DNA from 2 places in the Staphylococcus warneri genome. Region 1 is predicted to be linked to the other one. Evidence: predicted binding sites of a transcription regulator. Region 1 holds the regulator's gene; the other holds the start of a gene.
What was found. The regulator Rex, encoded in region 1, represses fermentation and respiration genes when NADH is low (regulators of the CRP and FNR family bind a similar motif). The targets are predictions, from matches to a motif close to TTGTGAAATATTTCACAA.
Positions count from the first base shown of each region.

Region 2: arcA (arginine deiminase) is a predicted target of Rex. The motif match lies at 7,007-7,024, and genes of this name have one in related genera.

Region 1 covers NZ_LR134269.1:834,479-844,151, reverse strand. Annotated here, with positions in the region: gene EL082_RS04095 (sulfurtransferase TusA family protein) at 117-341, opposite strand; gene EL082_RS04090 (YeeE/YedE family protein) at 354-1,442, opposite strand; gene EL082_RS04085 (hypothetical protein) at 1,613-1,918, opposite strand; gene EL082_RS04080 (redox-sensing transcriptional repressor Rex) at 1,945-2,589, opposite strand; gene abc-f (ribosomal protection-like ABC-F family protein) at 2,848-4,782, shown strand; partial or broken gene EL082_RS04070 (MutS-related protein) at 5,133-6,756, shown strand; gene tsaD (tRNA (adenosine(37)-N6)-threonylcarbamoyltransferase complex transferase subunit TsaD) at 6,810-7,847, opposite strand; gene rimI (ribosomal protein S18-alanine N-acetyltransferase) at 7,840-8,304, opposite strand; gene tsaB (tRNA (adenosine(37)-N6)-threonylcarbamoyltransferase complex dimerization subunit type 1 TsaB) at 8,277-8,939, opposite strand; gene tsaE (tRNA (adenosine(37)-N6)-threonylcarbamoyltransferase complex ATPase subunit type 1 TsaE) at 8,936-9,382, opposite strand.
Region 2 covers NZ_LR134269.1:113,770-123,442, forward strand. Annotated here, with positions in the region: gene EL082_RS00535 (3-hydroxyacyl-CoA dehydrogenase) at 1-1,130, shown strand, start outside; gene EL082_RS00540 (Crp/Fnr family transcriptional regulator) at 1,419-2,132, opposite strand; gene arcC (carbamate kinase) at 2,152-3,093, opposite strand; gene arcD (arginine-ornithine antiporter) at 3,110-4,540, opposite strand; gene argF (ornithine carbamoyltransferase) at 4,651-5,658, opposite strand; gene arcA (arginine deiminase) at 5,713-6,948, opposite strand; gene EL082_RS00565 (arginine repressor) at 7,385-7,861, shown strand; gene EL082_RS00570 (SulP family inorganic anion transporter) at 8,248-9,673, shown strand, end outside.

The sequences.
Region 1 (9,673 bases):
TGGAAAACTTATATTTATTCTATCATACATGTAATCGCTTTAAATACTATTTTCTAGTTCTTTGAAATGAAAAAGAGCACCCTATGTAGGATGCTCTGTCTATATTTATCAGTACTTTACGCTTTTTGAACAGTAATTGTCCAAGATGCATCACCGAGTTGTTCATAATTAGTAACAGGGTAACCATTTTCTGCCGCCCAATTAGGGATTGCCTCAGTTGCCTGTGTACAATCAAAATCAATTTTTAATTCATCGCCAAGATCTAATTCAGTCATTTTCTTTTGTGCTTCAATTAATGGGAAAGGACAAACCATCCCAACTGTACCTAATTCATATACCATTATAAATCCTCCTTACGTCGTTTGCGTTTGTTGTTTAACTGTTGTTTGTTGTTTTTTAGTCGATTGTTGTAATTGTTTCATAGGTTTAATAAAAATAAAGTAACTCATAAACCATACACCTAGAATCATTGAACCTAAGCCAATCCAACCTTGCCAACTCATTGTTGCCGTTTCAACTAAACCGTTACCGATTGAGCAACCACCTGCAACAGAGGCTCCAAAGCCCATTAAAATACCACCTATTGCACTATTTCTAATTGTTTTCTTATCTGGTAAACGCCATTTGAATTCTTTTGAACCTTTAGCAGCAATGTAGGAACCAAGGAATATACCTACAACTAAAAATGCGCCCCAATCAATGAGTTGAGTATTTCCAGTAATTAAGAAATTAACAATATTTGCTGAAGGCGTCGTAATTCCTAATCCATAATCTCTACCAGTAGAACTACTCATTGGCCAAGCTAATAATGCGATTAATCCAACTGCAATTGCTGCTACAAATGGATGATACCTTCTTTCAAATAAATAATGTCTTAAACCTGTATACTTTTGTTTTAATTTAGGAACTGCTACTTTAGGTTTTTTAAGTGTTTTAGTCACCAATATTAAAGTAATAATCGTTATAAGAATGACTAAAATCCAATTTGGAATATGCAATGTATCTGCCATACTAGCATTTTCATTTGTAGGTTGGTTAATTACTTTTAGAACTGGTGATAAAATACCTGTCTTAGTCATAGCACTTGTTAATGCATATAAAATAAGTGCAATCCAACTACCTATTAAACCTTCTCCTGCTCTATAATATGTTCCAGTAGCACAACCGCCTGCTAATACGATACCTATGCCAAAGACAAAAGAACCGATAACTGTACCAACAATTGGAAATGTATGTGCTGGAACATTAACTAAGCCTAAACTTGTTAAAATGAATAAACCAATACTTTGAACTGTAATCGCAACAAGCAAAGCATAAAACATTTTATTACTTTTTTGTACATACATATCTCTAAAACCGCCTGCTAAACAAAAGCGAGTTCGTTGCATTACGAATCCTAATAGTACACCGACAATCAAACCGCTTATAATCATCCAAACCATATTTTCACCCTTTTCCGATATAAATACTAAGTTATTTTACAGGATAAAGTGTTATATTTCAAGTTCACTATCTAAATTAGTTCTCCCAATGCATATCTTTATTGAATGTAGTTTTCACTTTACTAAAAAATAGTACACCTCTTTAAGATGTACTATTAAATATCGCTATTTTAAAGCGCTTGTATTTCATTTATATGATGAACTAACGTTTGTATGTCTTTTGATTTAAAATGACTGAATTTATACCAAGTTTGGTTATAATAAATAAATAATTTATGTCCTAGTAATCCCTTACGTACTTGGTAACGAATTATTTTTTTTACATCAATATCTAAATTTAAAGGATTATGATTTGTATAATATGACTTGAATATTAGTGTATGCTCGTTCAAAACCAATTGTCCGGGAATGTATATCAATGTAGGTAAATGAGCTTTATACATACAACTTACTTGAATCAAAAATTTACCATTCATAAAGAGTCCCCCTAATGACCAATATGCTATTTCATTGATTCATCATAATTTCTCATAAAGAATAGTAAGGACTGTAATTCAATACCTAAATCAATATGATGTACTTGAACATCATTTGGTGTACTTACTCTTGCTGGCGTAAAATTCATAATTCCTTTAATACCAGATTCAACAAGTTCGTCTGTAACACTTTGAGCAACATGTTCAGGAGTAGTGAGAATGACTACATCAATATCTTGTTTTGATAACGTTTGTTTTAAAGTCTTGCTATCTTTAACAACTACACGGCCTACTTGTTCACCGATGACATCTTGATTCACATCAAATGCTTCTGTAATTGTCATTTCATCGTGAATTGAAAAGTTATATGTTAATAATGCTCGACCTAAGTTACCTACACCAACAATTGCAATTTTAATATCATTACTACCACTAATTTCAGCTTTAAAAAATTCAATTAAACTATCTATATTATAGCCATAACCTTTTTTACCTAATTCGCCAAAATATGAAAAATCTCTACGAATCGTAGCTGAATCTATTTGTAATGCTTCGCTAATAGCTTTAGAATTAACACGGTCAATACCTTTAGTTTTTAGATTACTAACAAATCTATAATATAACGGTAAACGTTTTAAAGTTGCTCGAGGAATTTTAACGTTACTTGCCATTTTATTTGTCTCCCTTCGACACTAAACGGTTTCAATTTAATTTTATGTATATATGTTTGCAACAATAAAAATCCAAATAATTGTTTACAATGAATACTTGCTAATTATACATTAATAAAATTTAAAAATAAATATCCTAGTTTCAAGACACAGCTTAATACTGTAAAATAAATATTAATATGATAAACAAATATTTAAACATATCAAACTATATGTATAGTTTATAATGATATCGCATATTTAGAAAGGTGAAGTCGGATGATACTTTTACAACTTAATGACATCTCTAAATCGTTCGTTGGTGAAGATATCTTTACTAACGTTGATTTTGAAGTAAAAACAGGCGAACGTATAGGTGTTGTTGGACGAAATGGTGCCGGTAAATCAACACTTATGAAAATCATTGCTGGCGTTGAAGATTATGATAGTGGTCATATTTCAAAGATTAAAAATCTTAAGATGGGCTATTTGACACAACAAATGACACTAGACTCTAACGCCACTGTATTTGAGGAAATGTCAAAACCATTTGAACATATAAAAAATATGGAATTATTAATCAAACAAGAAACCGATTGGTTAGCTGCACATGCAGATGCGTATGATACCCCTACTTATCAAGCACATATGGAAAAATATGAATCTTTATCAAATCAATTTGAGCAACTAGAAGGTTATCAATATGATAGTAAAATTAAAACAGTTCTTCATGGGTTGAATTTTAATGAAGATGACTTTAATAAACCTATTAATGACTTCAGTGGTGGTCAAAAAACAAGATTATCACTGGCACAAATGTTGTTAAATGAACCAGATTTATTATTACTTGATGAACCTACCAACCATCTTGATTTAGAAACCACAAAATGGTTAGAGGATTATTTACGCTACTTTAAAGGTGCAATTGTCATTATCAGTCATGATAGATATTTCTTAGACAAAATCGTTACACAAGTTTATGACGTCGCTTTAGGTAGCGTCAAACGATATATTGGTAATTATGAACAATTTATTCAACAAAGAGATAAATATTATGAAAAACGTATGCAAGAATATGAAAAACAACAGGAAGAAATTAAAAGATTAGAAACATTTGTAGAAAAAAATATTACAAGAGCTTCAACAAGTGGCATGGCAAAAAGTCGTCGTAAAACCCTAGAAAAAATTCAACGTATAGATAAACCTATGATTGATGCAAGAAGTGCCAATATCCAGTTTGGATTTGATAGAAATACCGGAAATGACGTCATGCATATCAAACAATTAGAAATTGGTTATGATGATACCCCTATTACTAAACCTATTAATATGGAAGTATCCAAAGGCGATCACATTGCAATTATAGGGCCAAATGGTGTCGGTAAAACCACTTTGATTAAAACCATTGCTCAAAGACAACGTCAACTCGGTGGCGAAGTCACATTTGGTGCTAATTTGAAAATTGGTTACTATGATCAAAAACAAGCTGAATTCAAATCAAATAAAACCATTCTAGATTATGTGTGGGACCAATATCCAAATATGAACGAAAAAGATATTCGAGCAGTATTAGGACGCTTTTTATTCGTACAAGACGATGTCAAAAAAATCATCAATGATTTATCAGGTGGTGAAAAAGCAAGACTACAACTAGCCTTGTTAATGTTACAACGTGATAATGTACTTATTTTAGATGAGCCTACCAATCACCTCGACATAGATTCAAAAGAAATGTTAGAACAAGCTTTAGAGCATTTTGCAGGTACTATAATATTTGTATCCCATGATAGATATTTCATCAATCAATTAGCCAATAAAGTATTTGACTTAGATCATGATGGTGGCAAAATGTATCTTGGTGACTACCAATATTATATTGAAAAAACAGAAGAAGCTGCTGCTCTAAAAGCTAAAGCGGAAAGTGAAATTGAGTCTACAAATAACCCAAGCACCAAACAGAGATCGACATCATCATATGAAAATCAAAAACAACGTCGTCGCGAACAACGCAAAATAGAACGTGAAATCGAGCAACGTGAAGCTATCATCGAATCATGTGAAGCAAAGATCGAAGACATTGATTATCAACTTACACAACCTGATGTTTATAGTGATCCTATTAAATCCAATGAATTAGCGGAATTAAAATCAAACACCGAACAAGAATTAGAACAAGCAATGATGGAATGGGAAGAATTACAAGAAAAATTATAAATAACTATTATTTTACTAGACATTAAAAAGTAGAGTTTCTACTTTTTAGTGCCTTTTTTCTATCGTTTTATTGATTATTATTAACAATGATTATTGCCTATATGAAAGCTATCCACAGAGTTATCCTAGTTATCCACAAGTAATATGTAACTATTTTTAAAAGTTATTCAGATGAAAATATACTATATCCACAAAAATTAACACCACTTATCCACAAGTTGTGCACTTATTGTTGATAAGTACGCATGTTCCCTATTGACATAACTTCTAACTTCTCATTATTATCATTGATTGTTTCATATTAAATGATATGAAATAATTAAAATAACTATACATAAAGGAGTTTTTCAATGGACGATGTACAGTTATTTTTATTATTTGTATTAGGCGTTATTATTTTAACCACCGTCGTTAGTATTATTACATCAATCGTCAATAGAAGACAGTTCATTAATAAAATTAACGGCTTATGGCCTAATCAAGAAAAGATAGAAAAATTTATTAGGCCAAATGCGAAATATGATTATCAATTTCAAACTTATAGTGATCATTATAATGAACATCAACTTGTCGATGACAAAACTTGGTCTGACTTAAATATGGATGCCTTATTTCAAAGTATGAATTTCAATTTCACAGCACTTGGTGAAATGCGTTTATATGCTACTTTACGTAGGATGTATAAAGTAAACAATAAAATATTACTTAAACGTTTTAAAGAAGATACATCGTTTAGGAATCAAGTTTCATTACGGTTAGGTTTAGTAGGTAAAAGTGTTTATCCCCATTTTCCCGATCAACTCACACCTATTAAGTGTCAAAAAATATTTATGCTAGCACCATTATTACCGATTATCGCTTTAATTTATACATGCTTTGATGCGTCAAATGGCATTCTGATATTCGTCATAGCTTGCATGATCAATATCATTTTATCGGTCAGTTTAAAACGAACATTTGAACAAGATTTAAAAACCATTTTTTATACTGCTTATATTTTAAAACAGTGTTAAAAATCTTACTGAGATAGAGGGAACACCACAAGTAGACGTCAATTTCAATCACTTTAAAACTGCACGTTATTTGAGTGGTATATTAGCCAAAATCGAAAGCGTAGACTTAGCATCAGCCTTTGTTTTATTGATTAAAACTATATTTATGTTAGATTATCTAATTTTCCATACTATTCAGCATAGTTACTATAAATACATAAATGAAGTATTAAAATGCTATGATTATATAGGCCATTTAGATAATCATTATGCCATTGCTTTATATCAAGAGACATTGCAAGAATATTGCGAACCAGAAATCATTCAATATAGTAATACTCATCAACAATTATGTAAATTTAATCAACTTGTACATCCATTAATCAACAATGCTATTCCAAATGATTTAAATCTCAATCGAAATATTTTATTAACAGGCTCGAATGCGTCTGGTAAATCAACCTTCATGAAGACTGTTGCACTTAATCTTATTTTGGCTCAAACAATTGACACTGCGACAGCCTCTCAATTTAAATATGTGCCTGGATTAGTATATACATCAATGGCTAATGCTGATGACGTCTTATCAGGAGATAGTTATTTTATGGCTGAACTAAAATCAATTCGTCGTTTATTCAATATTTCTACGGAGAATCAAGTATACTGCTTCATTGATGAAATATTTAAAGGAACCAATACTACGGAACGTATTGCCGCTTCCGAATCAGTATTAACCTATTTATCTCATCTGCCTAATTACTACGTATTAGCAGCAACTCATGATATTGAATTATCAAATTTATTAAATATATCTTTTACAAATTACCACTTTAATGAATCAATTAAAGATGATTCCATTGCGTTTGACTTTAAAATCAAACCGGGTAAAGCTAATACAAGAAATGCAATCGAATTGTTAAGACTGACACAATTTCCTTCTGATATTTATGAACGTGCCAAACAACAAGTTAAGGATATATAATAAAAAGTCAGTAGTACGAGAATATATTTAATCTCGCACTACTGACTTTTTAATTATGATAAGGTTTCAATTGAAAAATCTTCAATATCAATGTTATTTTTTCCGTTCATTGACATATCACTACGAATGCCTGCTAAATAAAGATAATGACCTGCTGCACCAATCATCGCTGCATTGTCAGTACATAATTTCGGTGTAGGTATGGTTAATTGAATTTGATTGTCTTCACATTGTTTAGCAATACTTTCTCTTAGCCCACGATTACTTGCCACACCACCAGCAACGATTAATCGTTTAACATTATACGCTTTGCAAGCATGTATAGCTTTAGTCGTTAACACTTCAACAACACTGTTTTGGAAGCTTGTAGCAACATTTTCTGGTACAATCTCTTGTCCTTTTTGACGTTGATTATGCAATTGATTAATAACTGCGCTTTTTAGCCCACTAAAACTAAAATCATAACTTCCCTTTTCTAACCAAACTCTAGGAAATTGATACGTATCTTCACCTTTAGCTGCTAATTGATCAATTTGAGGTCCACCTGGATAGGGTAAATCAATGGTACGTGCTACTTTATCATATGCTTCACCTACAGCATCATCTCTTGTTTCACCTATGACTTCAAAATTTAAATGATTCTTCATATAAACCAATTCTGTATGACCACCAGAAACGATTAAAGCCATCAATGGAAATGTTAACGGTGTTTCTAAATGATTCGCATAAATATGTCCTGCAATATGGTGAACTGGTATTAACGGTAAATCATATGCAAATGCAAGTGCTTTTGCCGCATTAATACCTATGAGCAACGCACCTATAAGTCCAGGCCCTTGAGTTACAGCAATAGCATTGATATCATTCATAGTCACATTTGCAGTTTGTAAAGCGGTATCTATTGTCGTCGTAATCCCTTCGACATGGTGACGACTAGCAATTTCAGGTACTACACCGCCAAAGCGCTTATGACTTTCAATTTGGCTTAACACTGTATTAGATAATATTTCTGTACCATTTTTTATAACACTTACACTTGTTTCATCACAACTTGTCTCTATTGCTAAAATTAATGTCTGTTGCTTATTCACGTAAATTCACCCACATGACTAATGCATCCTGCCCTTCTCCATAATAATTTTTTCGTTTTCCACCAAATTGAAAACCTAAATTTTGATAAACATGTTGAGCGACTGTATTATCCACTCTTACTTCTAAACTCATTACATCACATTGATGACTTGCATAATTCATGACATATTTTAATAACAATTGTCCTAAACCATATCCTCTAAAATGCTCTGAAATGGCAACTGTTGTAATTTGTGCTTGATCAATAACAACCCATAACCCTAAATATCCAATAATCGCTTGATTAAATTCTATAACAAAATAATTAGCAAACTCATTCTTTACGATTTCATGATAAAATGCATCAATTGACCACGAACTATCATTGAAACTGCTTCTTTCAATGTCAAAGACTGCTGGAACATCATCTTTATTCATTCTTCTAATATTTAATTGTTCTTCTGTTGGTCTATCCAATTTCTTTCCGCCTCAGTTATTTTATGATATTTAGGAACAAAACTATGGATATCAGTGGGCTCGGTAATTAAATTTTTCATGACTGACGCTTGTGGTAATTGATTAATCCCCTCACCATCTATTAAATGTGCTAATTTAACTGTATCTTCACCGATATATACATAGGGTTGATTAAGTTCATGTAATTTCTGCTTCAAGTCATTAATTGAAATATATTGATCATCTAATACAGTTTCTAATAACCCATTTTTTTGTTGATATATCCCTGCATATACCGCTTCACGTCTTGCGTCAAAAATGGGTACTAAAAGTTTGTTATTCTCGTTAATAGTTGCTGCCAAAGCTTTTAATGACGAAACGCCATATAATTTACAATTTAATACGTAGGCAAGCGTTTTAGCAGTCGTCACACCAATTCTTAATCCAGTATATGAACCAGGACCTTCAGCAACTACGATACCATCGAGATCATTTTTTGACATACTACTTTCATTAAATAAACGTTGAATCATAGGCATTAGTTGCACTGAATGATTCGTCTTTGTATTGTTGGTAATTTCAGCAAGAACATCATTGCCGTCTGTTAATGCGACAGACAAAGGCTGATTGGACGTATCTATCAATAACAATTTCATTGTTCTAACGCCTCCTTCATAACTTCATAATGTTCTCCTTTAGCTTCTATCTTGATGTGCCGACTTGTTTCATCAATCACTTCAATATTTATTGTCAGTGATTCATTAGGTAATAAATCCTCAATAAATTGGCTCCATTCAATTACTGTTAACGCATCATCTTCAAAATATTCATCAAACCCTAAATCTTCATCCGAATCTTCGAGTCTATAGCAATCCATATGGTGTAACTTTAAATTTGTACCTTTGTAAGATTTAATAATATTAAATGTAGGTGAATTGATTGTTCGTTTAACACCCAAAGCTTCACCTATAAATTGAGTGAATGTTGTTTTACCTGCACCTAAATCTCCATTAAGTAAAATTAAATCTCCAGGTTGAACTAGTGCCACCAATCTTTTAGCAAATTGTTTCATTTCATTTTTATCTTTAATACTAATCATAGGTCATTCTCCTATTTTCTTTTTAACTACTCAAGAAATATATTAACTTAATTAGTGTAACAAATTTTGTCTTATATTTCTTCGTAAATATTTTTAACAAAATAGATTTAGAATTGTAAGAAAATTCTAAATTATCATTGACATCATTTTCGGCTTATAGTAAATTAAGTTTATAAATTTTAAAACAATTCAAACTATTTAGAATAAATAACCATTCAACGAAAGGAGTATAATAAAATGAGACATTATACAACTCAACATTCAACGACAACTTCAAATATTATTATTTTA
Region 2 (9,673 bases), 720 kb from region 1:
GACCATTTGGTATGAATGATATCGTTGGTATCGCGACACATTTAAATATCAGAAAATCAAAAATGGATGAAAATTCACCAGAATGGGCTAAAAACTATCTTAAATTCTTAGAAGGTATGGTAGAAGAAGGTCGTCTTGGTAAATCTGTAGGTAAAGGTTTCTACAATTATCCAAACCCTGAATTCAAGAGTGACAACTTCTTTGATAATCCAAAAGAAATTAAATATTTAACACATGGATTCAAAAATATTACTGTAGCAGGTGGCGGTGTCTTAGGTAGTCAAATCGCATTCCAAACTGCGTCTGGTGACTTTAACGTGTCACTTTATGATATTAGTGATGATGCGATTGAAGCTGCTAAAGGCCGTGTAAAACAAATCAAACAAGATTACAAATCAGATATGAATGTGGATGACGCAACTGTAGACAAATTTGAATCAAATATTAGCTACTATACTGATTTAGCTGAAGCAACAAAAGATGCAGATTTAGTTATTGAAGTTGTACCAGAAAACACTGATATTAAAAAGGATTTCTATAAACAATTAAGCGAAGTTTTAAATGAAGATGCGTATATCGTTACAAACTCTTCTACATTAAGACCAAGTGACTTTGAAGACTTAACTGGTCGTCCAGAAAAATTCGCGGCATTACACTTCTCAAATGGTGTATGGCTTAAAAACACTGGTGAAGTCATGGTTGCAAGCAAAACAACAGAAGACACATTTAATAAAATCTTAGCATTTGCACGTGATATTCACTTAGTAGTGATTCCAATTCACAAAGAACAACCAGGATATATCTTAAATACGTTATTAATTCCATTACTTCATGCTGGACTTAAATTATTAGTTAAAGACATTGCAAATGTTGAAACAATTGATAAAACATGGATGATTGGATTCCATGCGGTTCATGGTCCATTAGCTATTGTAGATATCATTGGATTAAATACGATGTATCACATTTTAAATGCTATTTACCAAGAATCTAACGATGAAATCGATGGTAAAGTTGTTGATTTATTACAAAGTAAAATCGATAAAGGTGAATTAGGCCGTGGCGTAGGTAAAGGTTTCTATGACTATTCAAACGGTGCACCATATTTAGAACCAGATTTCTTAAAATAAGCATTCTGCATTAGTAGATGTAAAGATTCATTAGTGACAGTTCCCTTTAACAATTAAAATCATTCAATAGATGACATATAAATAATTTCCCCAGACCCCTTTACTATCCGCCGTAGTAAAGGGGGGGTTGCTATTGATTAAGCGTATCAAAAAAGCTCGACAGCGATCGCTACATTGATCTTTGTCGAGCTTTAGTCGGTTAATCACCATGCTAGTTTAATAAAAGGAGGTCTTCATATGCTGATTAACCATGGGATGAGGTGAATATGGGTTTATGGGATAAAATGATTACGCTAAAATTTGTTTACTGATAATCCAGTTTTTATGGTGTTTAAGCAAAATATTTTGCTCTTTCAATTCTTGAATAATATGGCCAGTTGTTTCACGTGAAATACTTGCAAGATCACTAATCATTTGAATTGTTAAAAATGATTTGATTTCATAAAATTCGTCGTTATCATAACCAATCATGTGACATAAATAAATTAATATTTTAATCACGCGTTCTTTTGCACTTTTAGAACTGAGTGCCATATGATATTCAATTTGTTGTTTCTGATTGTTACATAACAATTGGTAAATTCTAATAAACACTTTGTCATTGTTTCTACATAGATATTCAATAAGATCAATGGGAACGGCAATCATGATACAGTCTGTAATGGCTGTACACATTTCATTCGTCGTCTTCTCTTGAAAGAGGTTATGCATGGGGAATAATTTATCATCCTTGTTTAAGATGCGGTATACATCACCATTCATACTAAATTGTTCTCTTAATATATAACCATCAATCAAATAGTAAATATGTGTTAATTCGTCAGAAGAATAGTAAATGACTTGTCCTTTGTTATATTGTCTAACGATACATTCATTTTTGTAAGGTTGTAAAGCAACAGAAGGGATGTGAATCAATTGGGCAAGTCGTTCAAGACACTGATCACTATGATTTGTGATTATTGAATTATCGATTGCAATGCCTCGTGATTGGTTGTTTGTCATAAAGTCACCACCTTAGTGATTAATGCTCAATTTGTGTGCCAACATGTCCTTTGAATGCTTCATATGCATTATCTAAATTAGTGATAATCGCGCGTCGGCCTTCACCACTTTCAACAAAATCAATGGCAGCTTCGATTTTAGGAAGCATAGAACCCTCGGCAAATTTACCATCTTTGGCATATTGTTTTAACGTTGCAACGTCAACGTTTGTTAATGCCTCTTGATTAGGCTCGTTATAGTTGATATATACATGCTCTACGTTCGTTAATATCATTAAAGTATTAGCGTCGATGAGTTGTGCTAAGCGTTCACTGGCAAAGTCTTTATCTATTACAGCTTCGACACCTTCATATGTGTCGTTGCGCTTAATAACTGGTATGCCGCCGCCACCACATGCAATGATGATATTTTGATTCTCTACTAATGTACTAATGAGTTGATGCTCTAAAATAGACACTGGCAAAGGTGAAGGTACCACTTTACGGTAACCACGTCCAGCATCTTCCTTATAAGTTGATTCTGGATTGGCTTGCTGTAATTGCTCAGCTTCTTCTTTAGTGTAAAATGGTCCAATAGGTTTAGTTGGGTTAGACATACGGGGGTCATGTTCGTCGACCTCAACACGAGTAATTACTGTACCTGCACGTCTTGGACTCTTAATTTCAGCAAGTACTCTGTTGACTTCCGTCTCTATCCAGAATCCTATCATACCTTGGGTCATGGAACCACAAACATCAAGCGGCATGGCAGGGGTTTGTGGACTATCTGCTTTAGCTTGTTGGATTAACATCGTACCAATTTGTGGACCGTTACCATGAGAGATAACAATGTCTGCATCAGTATCAAATAAAGGTTTGAGTGCTTGCATTGTCGAACGTATTGCTTTTCTTTGTGCGTCAGCTGAGCCATCATCAGTTTGTAGAGCATTACCGCCTAACGCGATGACGATTTTGTTATCCATATCGTTCACTCCTTAATTAGAATACATTTACGGCACCAGTGATTAATCTAAAAATGCCGATGATTGCTAGAATTGTGATTAATACAAAGAAGATATAGTCAACCTTGCTTAAAGGTTTCCGGTTATTTTTTTGGACGGTTTGGTAAACGAATAAGCCTGGGATATAGAGCAACATGGTTAATAGTAAGTAATCTATACCCGCTGCATAAACGAGCCAAATCGCGTAAACAGAAGAGATAATACCAATAACCCATTGTTTCGTTGTAGCACGTTCCTTCGTTAAGTAAGTGTATTTAACTTGATAGAAAGCACTGAACATATATGGGATAAGGATCGCACTGGATGCGAGTGAAAAGGCGAATTGATAAGCACTCTCTGTGAATAACATGCTGATTAAAAAGATTTGTACTAATATATTCGTAATTAATAATGAATTGACAGGTGCTTTATTTTTATTTTCTTTTGCAAACCATTTAGGGAATAGGCCATCTTTCGCAACGACGAATGGTAATTCACCTGCGAGTAGTGTCCATCCTAACCAAGCACCTAATACTGAAATGATTAAACCAATGTTGACTAGTACTGAACCCCAATGTCCTACAATATGTTCTAAGACTGCAGCCATAGATGGGTTAGATAGTTCTGAAATATGATTCTGTTGAATGACACCTTGTGCGAGAACAGTCATTAAGAAATAGATGACTAATACAGAGATAAGACCGATCACAGTTGCAGTACCTACGTCTTTTTTACTTTTAGCACGGCTTGAAAAGACAACTGCACCTTCAATACCTGTAAATACCCAGACCGTTACAAGCATTGTACTTTTCACTTGGCCTAATGTGTCACCCCAACTGAATATGCCAGTATCGCCACTTGTCATGCCGTATAAACCAGCTTTAAAGGTCTCAAAGTTAAACGCACCAATCATACATACGATGACAAGTAAGATAGGGATGAGTTTGGCAACAGTAACGATACTATTAATAAACGCAGCTGTTTCTACACCTTTTAAGATGAGGTAATGCACGCCCCATAAAAGGATAGAAGCAACGATAATACTTGGTAAGGTATTTCCACCTTTGAAGATCGGGAAGAAGTTACCGACCGCTGACATTAATAATGTGGCATAGGCCACATTGCCTAGAAAGGCTGCAAACCAATAACCCCAAGCACTTGAAAATCCAATAAAATCACCGAACCCGGCTTGTTCATAACTATAGATACCACCGTCTAAGTCTTGTCTTTCATTCGTTAAGTTCTGAAAGACAAAGGCTAGGGAAATCATACCAATTGCTGTGATAATCCAACCAATAATGATGGCTAAACCACCAGCTTGATTACCCATATCTGAAATAATGTTAAATGCACCGCCACCAATCATTGAACCAATGACGAGACCAATCAAGGAGGTTTTACTTAATTTATTTCCATCTGATTCACTCATATGTCATGTCTCCTTTGAATAAATAAGCAGGTTCAGTTGTGATTCATATATAGGAGTTCAGTGATATGAGGGTATCGTAACCAAACCTGCGTCTTCTTTTTAATTGCAAACTATCCTAGCGTAGCCGCCATCACAGCTTTAATCGTATGCATACGGTTTTCTGCTTGATCGAATACTTTAGAATGTTTGCTTCTAAATATCTCGTCAGTGACTTCCATTTCAGATAAACCATAGTCATCTTTGATTTGTTGACCGTATGTGGTATTTGTATCATGGAAGGCTGGTAAACAATGTAAGAAAATCGTGCTATCTTTACCAGTTTTATCGAACATAGCTCTATTAACTTGATAGTCTTTTAATAATTTAATACGTGATTCAAACTCACTTTCTTCACCCATAGATACCCACACGTCAGTGTAGATAACATCGGCATCTTTAACACCTTCGTCAATATTATCTGTAATTGTGATTGAACCACCGTCTTGTTTGGCACGTCTTTCTGCAATATCAATATAGTCTTGAGATGGGAAGAGTGCTTTAGGAGAACAAATTGTTACGTCTACACCAAGCATTGGTCCAGCCACAAGTAGTGAGTTAGCCACATTGTTACGTCCGTCACCCACATAAGTAAGTTTGATGCCATCTAAATGACCAAAGTTTTCTTTAACTGTCATGTAGTCAGCTAACATTTGTGTTGGATGCCATGCGTCCGTTAAACCATTCCACACAGGTACACCTGAATATTTAGCTAAGTCTTCAACCATCTCTTGTGAGAAACCGCGGAATTCGATACCATCAAACATTCTTCCTAGTACTTTAGCTGTGTCTTCAACAGATTCTTTTTTACCTAATTGGATATCATTTTTTCCTAAGAATTCAGGATGTGCACCTAAATCGATAGAGGCTACAGTAAAGGCTGCACGTGTACGTGTAGAATTCTTTTCAAATAATAGGGCGATATTTTTATGATCTAAATAACGATGTGGGATCCCTTTTTGTTTATAATCTTTTAAAGTAATAGCGAAATCGATTAAATCGCTAAATTCTTTTTTCGTAAAGTCATCTTCTTTTAATAAATGTCTCCCTTTTAAGTTAAGTGGTTGTTGAATTTCTGACATGATTCATTCCTCATTTCTTTAAAATGTATTATTAAAGTGCATGTGTATACTGAATTAAATATCTTCTCTATATAATGGTTGGCTCATACATCTTGGGCCCCCACGACCACGTACTAATTCACTACCTGTAATTTCAATAACTTTAATGCCTTTATCACGTAATAATTGGTTAGATACATAGTTTCGGTCGTAAGTTACGACAACCCCTGGACGGATAGTCAATGTGTTAGAACCGTCATTCCATTGTTCACGGGCACCATCGATAACGTCACCATTACCTGTTGGGATAAATTCAATATTGTCGATGTTAAGCGCATCTTCTAATGTTTCTTTTAATTTGTTTGAGTGCGTAATTTTAATGTCTTGACCTTGTTCATCTTTTTCAATGGTGAAGATGTTCATGTTATCTTCTTCTTTGAAAATCGCAGCATGCATTGTAAATTTGTCGTAGTCAATCATGGTAAATACTGTATCTAAATGCATAAATGTACGGCTGTTTGGAATTTCGATGGCAAGTACTTTAGTAAATGTAGATTGATCATCGAATAAAATTTGTCTTGCTAAGCGTTCGATAGCTTGTGCAGAGGTACGTTCAGAAATACCAACTGCAAGTACATCTTTAGATAGAATTAATTCATCGCCACCCTCAATATTGAATGGTGAATTTCTATCTAACCAAACTGGGACATCGTCGTTTTTGAATCTTGGGTGATATTTCAAAATATATGTCATGAAGATAGATTCACGACGACGGGCACGCCAATACATACGGTTGATAGTCATTCCTCTACCTACAGATGCTTGAGGATCTCTAGTGAAGTAAAGGTTTGGCATTGGATCGAGATAGAATGGATAGCGGTCATCCATATATTCTACGAGGTGATTCGTTTCTAATTGAATTTCTTCTTTACGTACACCAGCCATAATTTTTTCTACCAGTTCTTGGTCATTTAATGTTGCGAATAGTTCTTTAATTTCTTTTTCATGACCGAGGACAGTCTTTTGTGATTCTTTTAAAATATCGTCGATAAATTGTTCGCGAACTGAGGCATCTGCAATGGCTTCTGCAGCTAGGTGTTCTAAATAGACAACCTCGACACCTTCATCTCTAAGTACTTGCGCGAAATGGTCATGCTCTTCTTGAGCAACTTTCAAATAAGGAATATCGTCAAATAGCAATCCACTTAGATGATCAGGAACTAAATTTTCTAATTCTTTACCTGGTCGTTTAAGTAATACCGTTTTTAATTTGCCGATTTCACTGTTTACGTGGATAGGTCCTTTTTCCATTGTTATTTCCTCCTTTGATTTAATACATCTAGAGTATAAAGCGCTTTCAACATAGAGATTGAGAATCTTTTCACAATGATAATGTCGAATATCTCATATAAAATATTTATTCAATGCAATTTGATGATAGATTATGCAATATAAACGCATAAAACCTATAACTACATGTATATTAAGTTAATACGATAATAAATAATTAATATAATATGATTTTTTATTCGATTGAATGTATGGATAGTCATGCATGATTAATTAACTATAAATGTTAAATCTATCTATATTTTAAGAAGATTTTTATACATCAATATAAAACTTTTTATAAAAATTGTTATAAATGAGAAATACTTCACATATTGTATGAAAGAAATTTGATATGGTATTTGTGATGAAGTTTGTCTGTATTTTGTGAAATATGCAGATAAAGGAGTAAATAAATATGAGAAAAAGTAAACGATTGGATTTAATATCGACAATTGTGAAAGATAATGACATACGTTCAAAAGCCGAAATTGTTGACTATCTTGATAAACATTTTGGTATCAAATATAGTGTGGCAACGATTAGTAGAGATTTAAATGAACTTAAAATATATAAAATGCCTACCGCCAATAATGATCGATGTTACCGAAAGTTTAATGATAATGCTCAAAACGAAGCGAAAACGAAACTTATAGCCTTTTACAATGATGAGATTGAAAAGGTCACAATTAAAGATCAATACCTTATTGTCAAAACATCGCCAGGATTTGCGCAAAGTGTGAACTTTTATATCGATCAACTCAATTTAAATGAGGTATTAGGAACAGTTGGCGGTAATGATACGATATTGATATTAGTTAGTTCAGCCGATGTTACTGAATTTGTACATTATCAATTATTTGGACAGACGTATCAAGAAGAACTAAAGTCATGATTCATGTGGCGTGATGTATATTAAAAGTCGATGGCAAGTATCAAAATGAATTTTGCCATTGAAGCGTGCTTGATGTTATAATGCGTAAGGTTTCAATTCGACAAATAAAACGCGATTCAATTGATATATGTCATATAGTGAGTGGCACGTAGGATAGTCAATAAACAACAATACTAATGAGATGATAAGATAGCCACCTTCATGGGCGAGTGATGAAACCAAGTTGAATGACACAATGGTTTCTTACTCGCTCTATTTTATTGCGGAAAAAGTGGTGATGGCATATGTATGCAAAGTGCAAGTATATGCATATTTTAAATACGATAGGGACGTAATGAGCGCTTTATCAATATTGAATTTAAATAGTATGAAAAGGAGTGGATGTTATGGTAGATAGTTGGAAAGTACAGTGGTTTAATCAACCGATGAAAAATATACTAGCAGGTATTGTAGTGGCACTTGCTTTAATTCCAGAAGCGATTGCCTTTTCAATCATAGCGGGGGTAGACCCGATGATTGGTTTATATGCGGCGTTTATCATAGCGACAGTGACAGCGATTGTTGGTGGACGACCGGCAATGATTTCAGGTGCTACAGGTGCTGTTGCACTTGTTGTGACACCACTCGTGAAAGAACATGGCGTGGAATATTTATTTGCAGCAACGATTTTAATGGGTTTGATTCAACTTGTCTTAGGTATTTTAAAAGTAGGAAGACTGATGAAATTCATTCCACAATCCGTAATGATTGGCTTTGTTAATGCATTAGGTATTATGATCTTTCTATCTCAAATTGAGCATATTTTTAATATATCCATTGCGACTTACATTTATGTCATTATTACTTTGTTAATCGTATATATTGTACCTAGATTCTTTAAAGCAATTCCTGCACCATTAATTGCGATCATTTTATTAACAGCATTATATATGTTTACAGGTGCCAATGTGCATACTGTTGATGATTTAGGTACGATTAAGCAAGCATTGCCTCATTTCATTATTCCACAAGTACCGTACACACTGGAAACGTTACAAGTCATCTTACCATTTTCTGTTTCAATGGCGATTGTAGGGTTAGTAGAAAGTTTACTCACAGCTAAAATTGTTGATGAATTTACAAATACTTATAGTAGTAAAAATAAGGAATCTCGTGGACAAGGTATCGCAAATATCATTACAGGATTCTTCGGTGGTATGGGTGGTTGTGCGATGATCGGACAATCTGTCATTAATGTGAAATCCGGTGCGACAAGTCGATTATCGACATTAACTGCAGGTGTAGTACTCATATTTATGATTATTGTATTAGGGGATTTAGTAGTGCAAATTCCAATGCCTATTTTAGCGGGAATTATGGTCATGGTATCTATTGGAACAGTAGACTGGCATTCCTTTAAATATATTAAAAATGCTCCAAAAACTGATGCCTTTGTGATGATTCTAACAGTTATTATTGTATTGATGACACATAATCTAGCCATTGGTGTTATCGTAGGTGTAGTATTTAGTGCACTCTTCTTCGCGACTAAGATTTCTAACGTGAATGTGACATCAGAGATGTTTGATGAGACGTTACATGTATACTTTGAAGGCCAAATTTTCTTTGTATCTATTGATTCCATGATGAACCAAATTGACTTTAATGTGGACCATTCAGTCATTGAATTAGACTTCAACCATGCACATTTATGGGATGATTCAGCAGTGAATGCGATTGATACTATCGTACAGAAATTCGAAGCCAAACATAATACCGTCTATGTGAAAAAGTTAAATTCAGATAGTAGAAAAATTATTTCCGAGCTAAGTC